DNA from 2 places in the Methylobacterium fujisawaense genome. Region 2 is predicted to be linked to the other one. Evidence: riboswitches for the same ligand, from Rfam matches in the RefSeq annotation. Region 2 holds a riboswitch; the other holds the start of a gene.
What was found. A riboswitch is a leader RNA that binds a small molecule or an ion and turns the genes downstream of it on or off. The one in region 2 is predicted to bind thiamine pyrophosphate.

Region 1 (4,460 bases), 3.0 Mb from region 2:
CCGGTGCCCGTGACGGAATGCATCATGACCACCAGGAGGATGCAGATCCCCTTGGCGATATCGACCCAGGCGAGCCGATCACCCGTATCCCCGACCCCGGCCATCGTCCCACCCTCGCGATCGGAGGGATCCTGGACCGGTTTGGGTTGACGGCGATGAACGTGATCGCCGCAACCTGCGGATGTGACGAACGGTCGGTAAACGCCGGCGGTCAGACCTTGCGCCGCGCCGACCGCCGCGCGCGGGTCATGCGCGTCGCGGCGTGAAAATCGTCCGGCCGGCCGCGCACCCAGGCGAGGAAGCGGGCTATCTCCGGATCGGTCCGCAGGGCTTCAAGATCGGCCAGGCGCTTGGCGATCTCGGCCTCACTGTAGCGTGCATGGATCGCCGAGTGGCAGATCTGGTGCAGGCGGACGGTACCGCGATGGGTTCCGCCCTTGAGCTTCGGGGTGAGGTGATGGAGGCTGGAGCGAGCGCGATGCGGAATCGGGCGCTCACAGAGCGGGCAGACCGGCTCGGGCCGGCCCTGCGCACCCGGTGCGTCCGGATCCTCGGCGCTCCAGCGCTGCGAGCGCCGTCCGACCACGCGCCCCCCTCTCCTATCCTTGCTGATCGACCGGCTGCGGGCAGGTCGGACCGACACGCTCTCTGAACATCGCCTCGGCCTCTCGGTCCCGGCCCCCCAGGATGGACACGTGGTCGCCCGGGATCACGGCGATCCGCGCCCGCGGGCCGGCTGCTGCGGCGAGGCCTTGCGCCAACTTGAGCGGCACCACCGTGTCGTCGCGTCCCTGCACGATCAGAACCGGCGCAGTTCCGCCACGGATGCGCGTGTCCGAGCGGTATGTGTCGCGCAGGAGCCAGATGGGGACTAGCGGGACATGCAGCCGCACGGTGTGGATCATCGAGTCGAACGGGGCCTCCAGGTAAAGCCCGATCGTCGGCACCCGTTCGGCGACGGCGACCGCGACGGCCGCCCCCAGCGAATGGCCGTGCAGCAGGATCGGCGCGTCGGGCGCCTGTGCCCGCGCGGCGTTCACGGCCGCCAGGCCGTCGCGGATCAGGCCGTCTTCGCTGGGGCTGCCGGTCGAGCCGGGATAGCCGCGATAGGCCACGGTCAGCAGACCCCAGCCGCGCGCCCGCCACGGCTCCGCGGCGAAGCGCTCCGCGTGCGGTTCCGGGCGGGATCCATTGCCGTGGAAACTGACGATGACGCCGCAGCCCGGCCGCGGCGGCCGCCACAGTCCGTGCAGGGTCTCGCCATCCGAGGTCGCGACCGTGATCGTCGCGACCCCGGGCGGCACCGGCCAGGGTGTCGGCGGGCTGAAGGCGCCCGGATAGAGGAAGCGGCGCTGTCCGAGGGCGAGCGCGGCGCAGGCCAACCCGCAGAGCAGGAGCACGGCGAGCAGGAGGCCGGCGAGGAGTCGCATGCGATGCGGGGGAGGCCGTGGGGTTGAGAAGCGGATGCGTTCGATCGAACGGTTTTCGGGATGTGTTTTCTAGGGCGCCCGGTCAGCATTGACAAAGCCGTCCGCGCGCCTGAGTCTGGAACCGTTCCGAGGGGAGCCCCGCAGGGGGCTGAGATTGGGCACGCTGCCCTGACCCTTGAACCTGATCCGGCTCATACCGGCGGAGGGACGGGAACCTGCGGTCGCATGTCGCGCGGCCCCATCTCATCTCGGCCATCGCGTGGACCGGACTGCTCCAGCACGAGGAGAGGCCCACGATGAACGCACCCGTTCTCCCCAAGGACGTGAAAGGCAGCCCGGAGACCGTGACCACGGGTCCGGTGACCGGATCGCGCAAGGCCTATGCGAGCCCGGCCGGACGGCCGGACATCCGCGTCCCCTACCGCGAGATCGTCCTCTCCGATCCGAAGGAGGAACCGGTGCGGGTCTACGACCCGTCGGGCCCCTACACCGAGACCGACGCGCGGATCGACCTCAATGCCGGCCTCCCCGGCGTGCGCGAGCCCTGGATCGCGGCCCGCGGCTACGCAGCCGTCGCGCCGCGGGCGGTGAAGCCCGAGGATAACGGCTTCGCGGGCGACAAGCTCGTGGCCCCCTGCCCTGCCGAGCGGACCATCCGCAAGGCGGCCCCGGGCCAGAGGGTGACCCAGTACGAGTTCGCCCGCGCGGGGATCATCACCGAGGAGATGATCTACGTTGCCCATCGCGAGAACGTCTGCCGCGAGAAGATGCTCGCGGGCGCCGAGGCCGCACTCGCCGACGGCCAGAGCTTCGGGGCCTCGGTCCCGCCCTTCATCACCCCCGAATTCGTGCGCGACGAGATCGCCCGCGGCCGGGCGATCATCCCGGCCAACATCAACCACACCGAGCTGGAGCCGATGGCGATCGGCCGGAACTTCCTGGTCAAGATCAACGCCAATATCGGCAACTCGGCCGTGACCTCCTCGGCCGCCGACGAGGTCGAGAAGCTCGTCTGGTCGATCCGCTGGGGCGCCGACACGGTCATGGACCTGTCCACCGGCCGCAACATCCACAACATCCGCTCGTGGATCATCCGCAACAGCCCGGTCCCGATCGGCACGGTGCCGATCTATCAGGCGCTGGAGAAGGTCGGCGGCGACCCGCTCAAGCTCGACTGGGAGGTCTTCAAGGACACGCTGATCGAGCAGGCCGAGCAGGGCATCGACTACTTCACCATCCATGCGGGCGTGCGTCTCGCCCACGTGCCGCTGACCGCCCGGCGCGTCACCGGCATCGTCTCGCGCGGCGGCTCGATCATGGCGCGCTGGTGCCTGGCCGGGCACCGGGAATCGTTCCTCTACGAGCGGTTCGACGAGATCTGCGACATCATGCGGGCCTACGACGTGTCGTTCTCGCTGGGCGACGGCCTGCGCCCGGGCTCGATCGCCGACGCCAACGACGCCGCCCAGTTCGGCGAGCTGGAGACGCTGGGCGAGCTGACCAAGGTCGCCTGGGACAAGGGCTGCCAGGTGATGATCGAGGGCCCCGGCCACGTGCCGATGCACAAGATCAAGGTCAACATGGAGAAGCAGCTGAAGGAGTGCGGCGAGGCGCCGTTCTACACCCTCGGCCCGCTGACCACCGACATCGCCCCCGGCTACGACCATATCACCTCGGGCATCGGCGCCGCGATGATCGGCTGGTTCGGCACCGCGATGCTCTGCTACGTCACCCCGAAGGAGCATCTCGGCCTGCCCGACCGGGACGACGTGAAGACCGGCGTGATCACCTACAAGATCGCTGCCCACGCCGCCGACCTCGCCAAAGGCCACCCGGCCGCGCAGCTGCGCGACGACGCGCTCAGCCGCGCCCGGTTCGACTTCCGCTGGGAGGACCAGTTCAACCTGGGCCTCGATCCGGATACGGCCCGCCGCTACCACGACGAGACCCTGCCGAAGGACGCCCACAAGGTCGCGCATTTCTGCTCGATGTGCGGGCCGAAATTCTGCTCGATGAAGATCACGCAGGATCTGCGCGCCGAGGTGCTGGCGATGGAGGAAGCCGGCGAAGTCGTGGGCGCGTCGCCCGCGATGTCCAAGGCCGAGGCCGAAGCCGGCATGCGGGCCAAGTCGGAGGAGTTCCTGGCCGAGGGCGGCAAGCTCTACGTCGACGCCGCCGAGTGAGGCCAAGTCACGCCCGGTCCGATCCGGATGCGGGCGTGCCGCCGTTCCGCCCCGGCGTTCCACCGCACGGGGCCTCGATGTCGAGGACCGCTCCGGGTCGGGCGCCATTGGTACCGCGCATCGCCGCACGCATCTGATCCGCGGCGATGCCGACGGCGCGCGGGGTGCCCAGTTCGATGATCGGGGCGCAAATCCTTCTCTGATCCGCCTGGACCGAGCGGAGCGCTTCCAGTCGCAGGCGCTTCCTGTCAGGTGCCCCGTAGGCGCCCGACGCGGCCATGCTGAGCAAGCGGGTATCCCGAGCCTGAAAATGCGCACCGGATGCAGCACTGCGGCTGCGCATGCGATCACGATGATACGGGCGCGTCCGACATCGACCGGTGCGCGCCCGTGGATGGCATTGAGCCGCGCAACGATCTCGAAGCGAGGCTTGCGGACAAACGGGTCACGCTTCCCCGATCCTCTCCGGTCTCCTGCACGGCGAGCGCGCGCATCGCGATGGCGAGCATGGGAAAATATCTGCCCCGACCGCGCTCCGGACGACACGGAATGGCCCGGGGTGCGGTCGGGGGTGAACGGATCAGATGCGCGACGAGCCGCCTCTCGGGGAGAAAGCCGCACGGATTTGTGTCGCAACGCTAACGGGATGTTCATCGCATCTCGGACCGCGAGCCACCATCCGGTGGATCGGCTGCTGCCGTTAACCGCTGGTTAGGCAGCCGCCCGTCTCAATCCTTCGATCACAGGATCGCAGGAGACCGGCCATGGAGATCCGTCCGCTGACACCCCCGACGTCGGGGCCGCAGGGCCTCGACGCCCTCGGCGCGACGGCCGCCGCCGCCGTGAC
Region 2 (4,460 bases):
TTGTGCGTAGGGCTTGCGCGAGGATCCGATCCGGCGCCGTGTCCGCGCGGACTCGCGGTTGATATCGCCCCGCCCGTCGTCCCGAGCGGAGCAAAGGGCCCCGGGTACGTGCCGGTCGCGAGGCCCGTGCGCCGACCAGGTTGCGCCCCTCACGCGGGGGCGCGATCGGCCGAGCTCCAGGCTTTCAGGAGGGCCTGCGCGGCCTTGGCCGGCTCGCACGCTCGCATCAGCCCACCCATGACGGCGACCGCCGCCGCCCCGGCGGCCCGGCATCCGTCAATTCGGTCCGCGTCGAGACCGCCGAGCGCCACGATCGGAAGCTCGCGATCGCAGGCCGCCGCGAGCCCCGCGAGGCCGAGCGCCGGGCCGTAGCCCGGCTTGCTGGCGGTCGCATAGATCGGGCTGAGGGTGGCGTAATCGGCACCGGCCGACGCCGCCTGGGCGACCTCGTGCGTCGCATGGGCCGACACGCCGATCAGCGCCCGCTCTCCCAGTGCCGCCCGTGCCGCCGCGATGGCCTCCAGTCCCGAGCCGCCGCCGAGATGGACGCCGTCGGCCCCGAGGGCGCGCGCCAACGCGACGTCACCGCCGACCGTCAGGACGCCTTTCGCGGCCCGCACGCGCTCTGCCACGGCCTCGCCGAGGCGCCGACGGGCGTCCGTTTCCAGATCGCGATCCCGGAACCAGATCCAGCGCCCGCCGCCATCGAGGATCGCCTGCACCGTCTCAGCGAGCGGCCGTGGATGCCCGTGCCGGTCCGTAACCGCGAGCAGCGGCGACGGCAGCGCCCTCACGAGCCGACGAGGCCGAGTTGCGGGCTCGATGGCTCGGCCCGGCCGCGGCGGGGAATGCGCCCGGCGCAATACGCGTCGCGCCCGGCCTCCACCGCCCGGCCCATGGCGCGGGCCATGCGCACGGGATCGTCGGCCTTGGCCACCGCGGTGTTGATCAGGCAGGCGGCGGCGCCGAGTTCCATGGCGATCACCGCATCCGAGGCGGTGCCGATCCCGGCATCGACCACGACCGGCACCTTCGCCCGGCGGCAGATCAGTTCGAGATTGGCCGGGTTGGCGATACCCATCCCGGACCCGATCAGTGAGCCCATGGGCATCACGGCGGCGCAGCCAATATCCTCCAGGCGCTGGCATACGATCGGGTCGTCGTTGCAGTAGGGCAGCACCACGAAGCCGTCATCGACGAGATGGCGGCAGGCCTCGATCAGCTCCATCACGTCCGGGTAGAGCGTCTCCCGGTCACCGATCACCTCGACCTTGATCCAGTTGGTATCGAGCGCCTCACGGGCGAGTTCGGCGGTCATGATCGCGTCGCGGGCCGTCTCGCAGCCGGCGGTATTCGGCAGGAAGCGCTTGCCCTTCAGGATCTTGACCGTGTCCGAGCCGTGGCCCTGCAGCGAGACCCTGCGGATCGAGGCGGTGACCACGTCGGCGCCGCTCGCCTGAACGGCGTCGCGCATGATCGCCTGCGTCGGATAGCCGGCGGTGCCGATGAACAGTCGCGACGACAGGCTCACGCCGGCGATGGTCAGGCTGTCATCCCCACCTTCGGGACGCAGCGGCGTATGGGTCTGATCCATGCTCAACCTCCCTGCATGGCGCGAACGATCTCGACGCGGTCGCCCTCCGCGATCCGGGTTTCCCCCCAGTCGCGGCGGCGCAGCACCCGGCCGTTCAGCGCGATGGCGACGCCCTGCGGGCTCTCGATGCCGCTCTCCGCGGCTTCGAGGCGGAACAGCGCGTCCACGGTCTCGGCCGCGCAGTCGCGCGGCTCACCGTTGACGACGAGCTTCATGCCGAGGCCCTCAGCGCGTCCGGCTGGCCGAAGCGCAGGCGGGTGAAGGGACGGGCGACCTCGGGCAGCGCGCCGTGCAACACCAGCGCGGCGATCGCCTCGGCGGTGATCGGGGCGAGCAGGTAGCCGTTGCGGTGATGCCCCGTGGCGGCGACGAGGCCCGGTGCGATGGTGTCGAGGATCGGCGCGTCGTCGTCCGAGGTCGGGCGGTAGCCGCTCCAGACGGCCTCGACTTCCATCTCCTCGATACCTGGCAGCACCCGGCGGGCACCCTCCAGCAGCGCGTAGAGCCCGCCCGCGGTGACGCCGGGCCGGAAGCCGCAATCCTCCACGGTCGCGCCGACGATGAGCTGGCCGTCGCTCTTCGGCGCCATATGGACCTGCTCGGTCCAGACCATCCGCGCGAGGGTGCCAGTGCGGGCGGTGGTGCGCAGCGCCAGGGACTGGCCCTTCAGCGGGCGGACCGGAAGGGTGAGCGCGTCGGGGAGCAGACCGCCCTCCCCGCTCCAGGCGCCGGAGGCCAGGATGACGGTCTCCGCGGCGACGACGCGGTCGCCGGCGCGGATCCCGGTCACGCGGCCGCCCGACCAGTCGAGGGTGGTGACGGCGGTCCGCTCCACCAGGATCACACCGGCCCGGCGACAAGCCTCGGTGAGGGCCTCCATGACCAGACGGGGATCGACCTGATGGTCCAGCGGGCAGTGGATCCCGGCGGTGACGGAGGGGCGCAGGCCGGGCTCCAGGCGCCGCACCTCGCTGCCCGGCAGCCAGGTGGCGTCGAGTCCCGAGCGGCGCTGCAGGTCGTAGCGGAAGCGCAGGCGTTCGACCTCGTCGCGGCCGACCGCCAGCACCAGGGTGCCGTCGGCCCGATAGTCGATGGTTCGGCCGGACTCGGCCTCAAGGGCGTCGCGGAAGCCGGGCCAGAGCTGGAGCGAGTCCAGGGCGAGCGGCAGAAGCGGGTCCGAGCCGGGCTCGTGCTCGGCGGCCGGAGCAAGCATGCCGGTGGCCGCGAGGCTCGCGCCCGCGCCGATCGTCTCCCGCTCCAGCACGGTCACCGTGCGGCCGGCCCGCGCGAGCCGCCACGCGATCGACAGACCGATCAGCCCGCCGCCGATGACGGCGACGTCGGTCCGCGCCGGCAGGACGGCGGGCGCGACGACGCCCTCGGGATTGCGGCGGCTGCCGATCGGTGAGGCAGGTCGGTCGAAGGGCACAGGCATCTCCGCGGATTGCCGTCGCGGGGAGCGGGCCGTGCGCTTCTACCAGAAGCTGTGGCCTGCCTTTCGGGCGGCCGCGGTCCAATCCCTACGCCGGTATGAGCCGGATCAGGTTCGAAGGATTTCCGCGCCGCAGGTCCTGAGGGACGTGCCAGCGGTTTCTCAGCCCCTTGCCGGGGATCTCCCTGGAACAGACGCAGATGTGGCGTCACGGCTTGTGCCGGTCAACCCCGCGCCGCCGCCCCTGCATCATTCCCGTGACAATCCGCGGGTCGCGGTGACAGTCCAGACACCAAGCGGACCGGAATCGGCGCGCGGACAGCCGTCGCGATAGGCGGCGCGCACCATCCCTTCACGCGTCTGGGATCTGATCGCCGGGATCCCGGACCTTCTCCGGGCGCCGGCACTCCACGTCACGGGCGAATTTGCGTGCGCACAATCCTGTTGATCTGCATGCTCGGCTTTCTCGGCGTCACGGCCGTCCTGAAGGTGCGCGACGGCATGCGGGCGGCGCCGGTCGCGCTCGCCGTCGCACCGCCGCCTGAGCCGGATCTCGCAGGCCGTGCCGCCGCCGGTGTGGCCCTCCAGGCTGGCCGCAACGGCCACTTCTTCGTCAACGCTCTGCTGGACGGCCGTTCACTGCCGATGATGGTGGATACCGGGGCGAGCGCCTGCGCGTTCTCCGAGGAGGACGCCGCGCGGATCGGGATCCAGGTCGCTGCGTCCGACTTCACGCGCGTCTGGAACACCGCGAACGGGACGGTTCGCGTGGCGCCGATCCGGATCGCGATCGTGCAGATCGGATCGATCACCGTGCGAGACGTCGATGCGGTCGTGATCCCGCGCGGGCTCCTGTCCACCAGCCTGCTGGGCATGTCATTCCTCAGGCGCCTGCGCGATTTCGGCGTCTCCGGCAGCACGATGACTCTGAGGGGCTGAAACGCCCGAACGCCCATGCCGATCTCTGGGGTCGCGGCGCGCCAACGGCGGCCGGCGCGGCCCGTCTCCCCGGGATCGGCTGCGGGATCAGGTCGATCACGCGGCCGATCCTGCGCGGAAAATATTCGGTGCGCAGGCCACGGGCGGCCCGATGATGGATGGTCCCCGACCGGTTGAGTAATTCAATTCTTCCCGGTTAATTTATAGATCTTAGATTATTGTGTTTGAATATTTCTGAGTCTTACCTCGATAAAGCTGCAAATATGCTGATCAATCAAAATTATTATGGAGCAATCGGTCGTTTTGTCAATGTGCTGATGTGGTGCTAGGAGCCAATATGACTGCGCGTTCGAGGCGTAAGCGCATGACGGGGCGGCTTCAGGATGAAGAATCGCGAATCCACGATCTGCTTATCCATGATTGTGAAGAACGAAGCCCACGTGATCCGTCGGTGCATCGACTCTGTTCGTCCGATCATCGATCATTGGATCATCG

Region 1: it holds a riboswitch for thiamine pyrophosphate, as region 2 does, so the genes downstream of both, thiC (phosphomethylpyrimidine synthase ThiC) here and thiO (glycine oxidase ThiO) in region 2, are expected to answer to the same signal.

The regions. Positions count from the first base shown of each region.
Region 1 is NZ_CP155000.1:4,973,618-4,978,077, reverse strand. Features, by position in the region: gene ABC766_RS23595 (acyltransferase family protein) at 1-104, opposite strand, end outside; gene ABC766_RS23590 (restriction endonuclease) at 212-586, opposite strand; gene ABC766_RS23585 (alpha/beta hydrolase) at 600-1,430, opposite strand; TPP riboswitch at 1,550-1,655, shown strand; gene thiC (phosphomethylpyrimidine synthase ThiC) at 1,727-3,613, shown strand; gene ABC766_RS23575 (hypothetical protein) at 4,378-4,460, shown strand, end outside.
Region 2 is NZ_CP155000.1:1,323,841-1,328,300, forward strand. Features, by position in the region: gene ABC766_RS06355 (thiamine phosphate synthase) at 150-794, opposite strand; gene ABC766_RS06360 (thiazole synthase) at 791-1,594, opposite strand; gene thiS (sulfur carrier protein ThiS) at 1,597-1,809, opposite strand; gene thiO (glycine oxidase ThiO) at 1,806-3,029, opposite strand; TPP riboswitch at 3,094-3,222, opposite strand; gene ABC766_RS06375 (TIGR02281 family clan AA aspartic protease) at 3,516-3,965, shown strand; gene ABC766_RS06380 (glycosyltransferase) at 4,382-4,460, shown strand, end outside.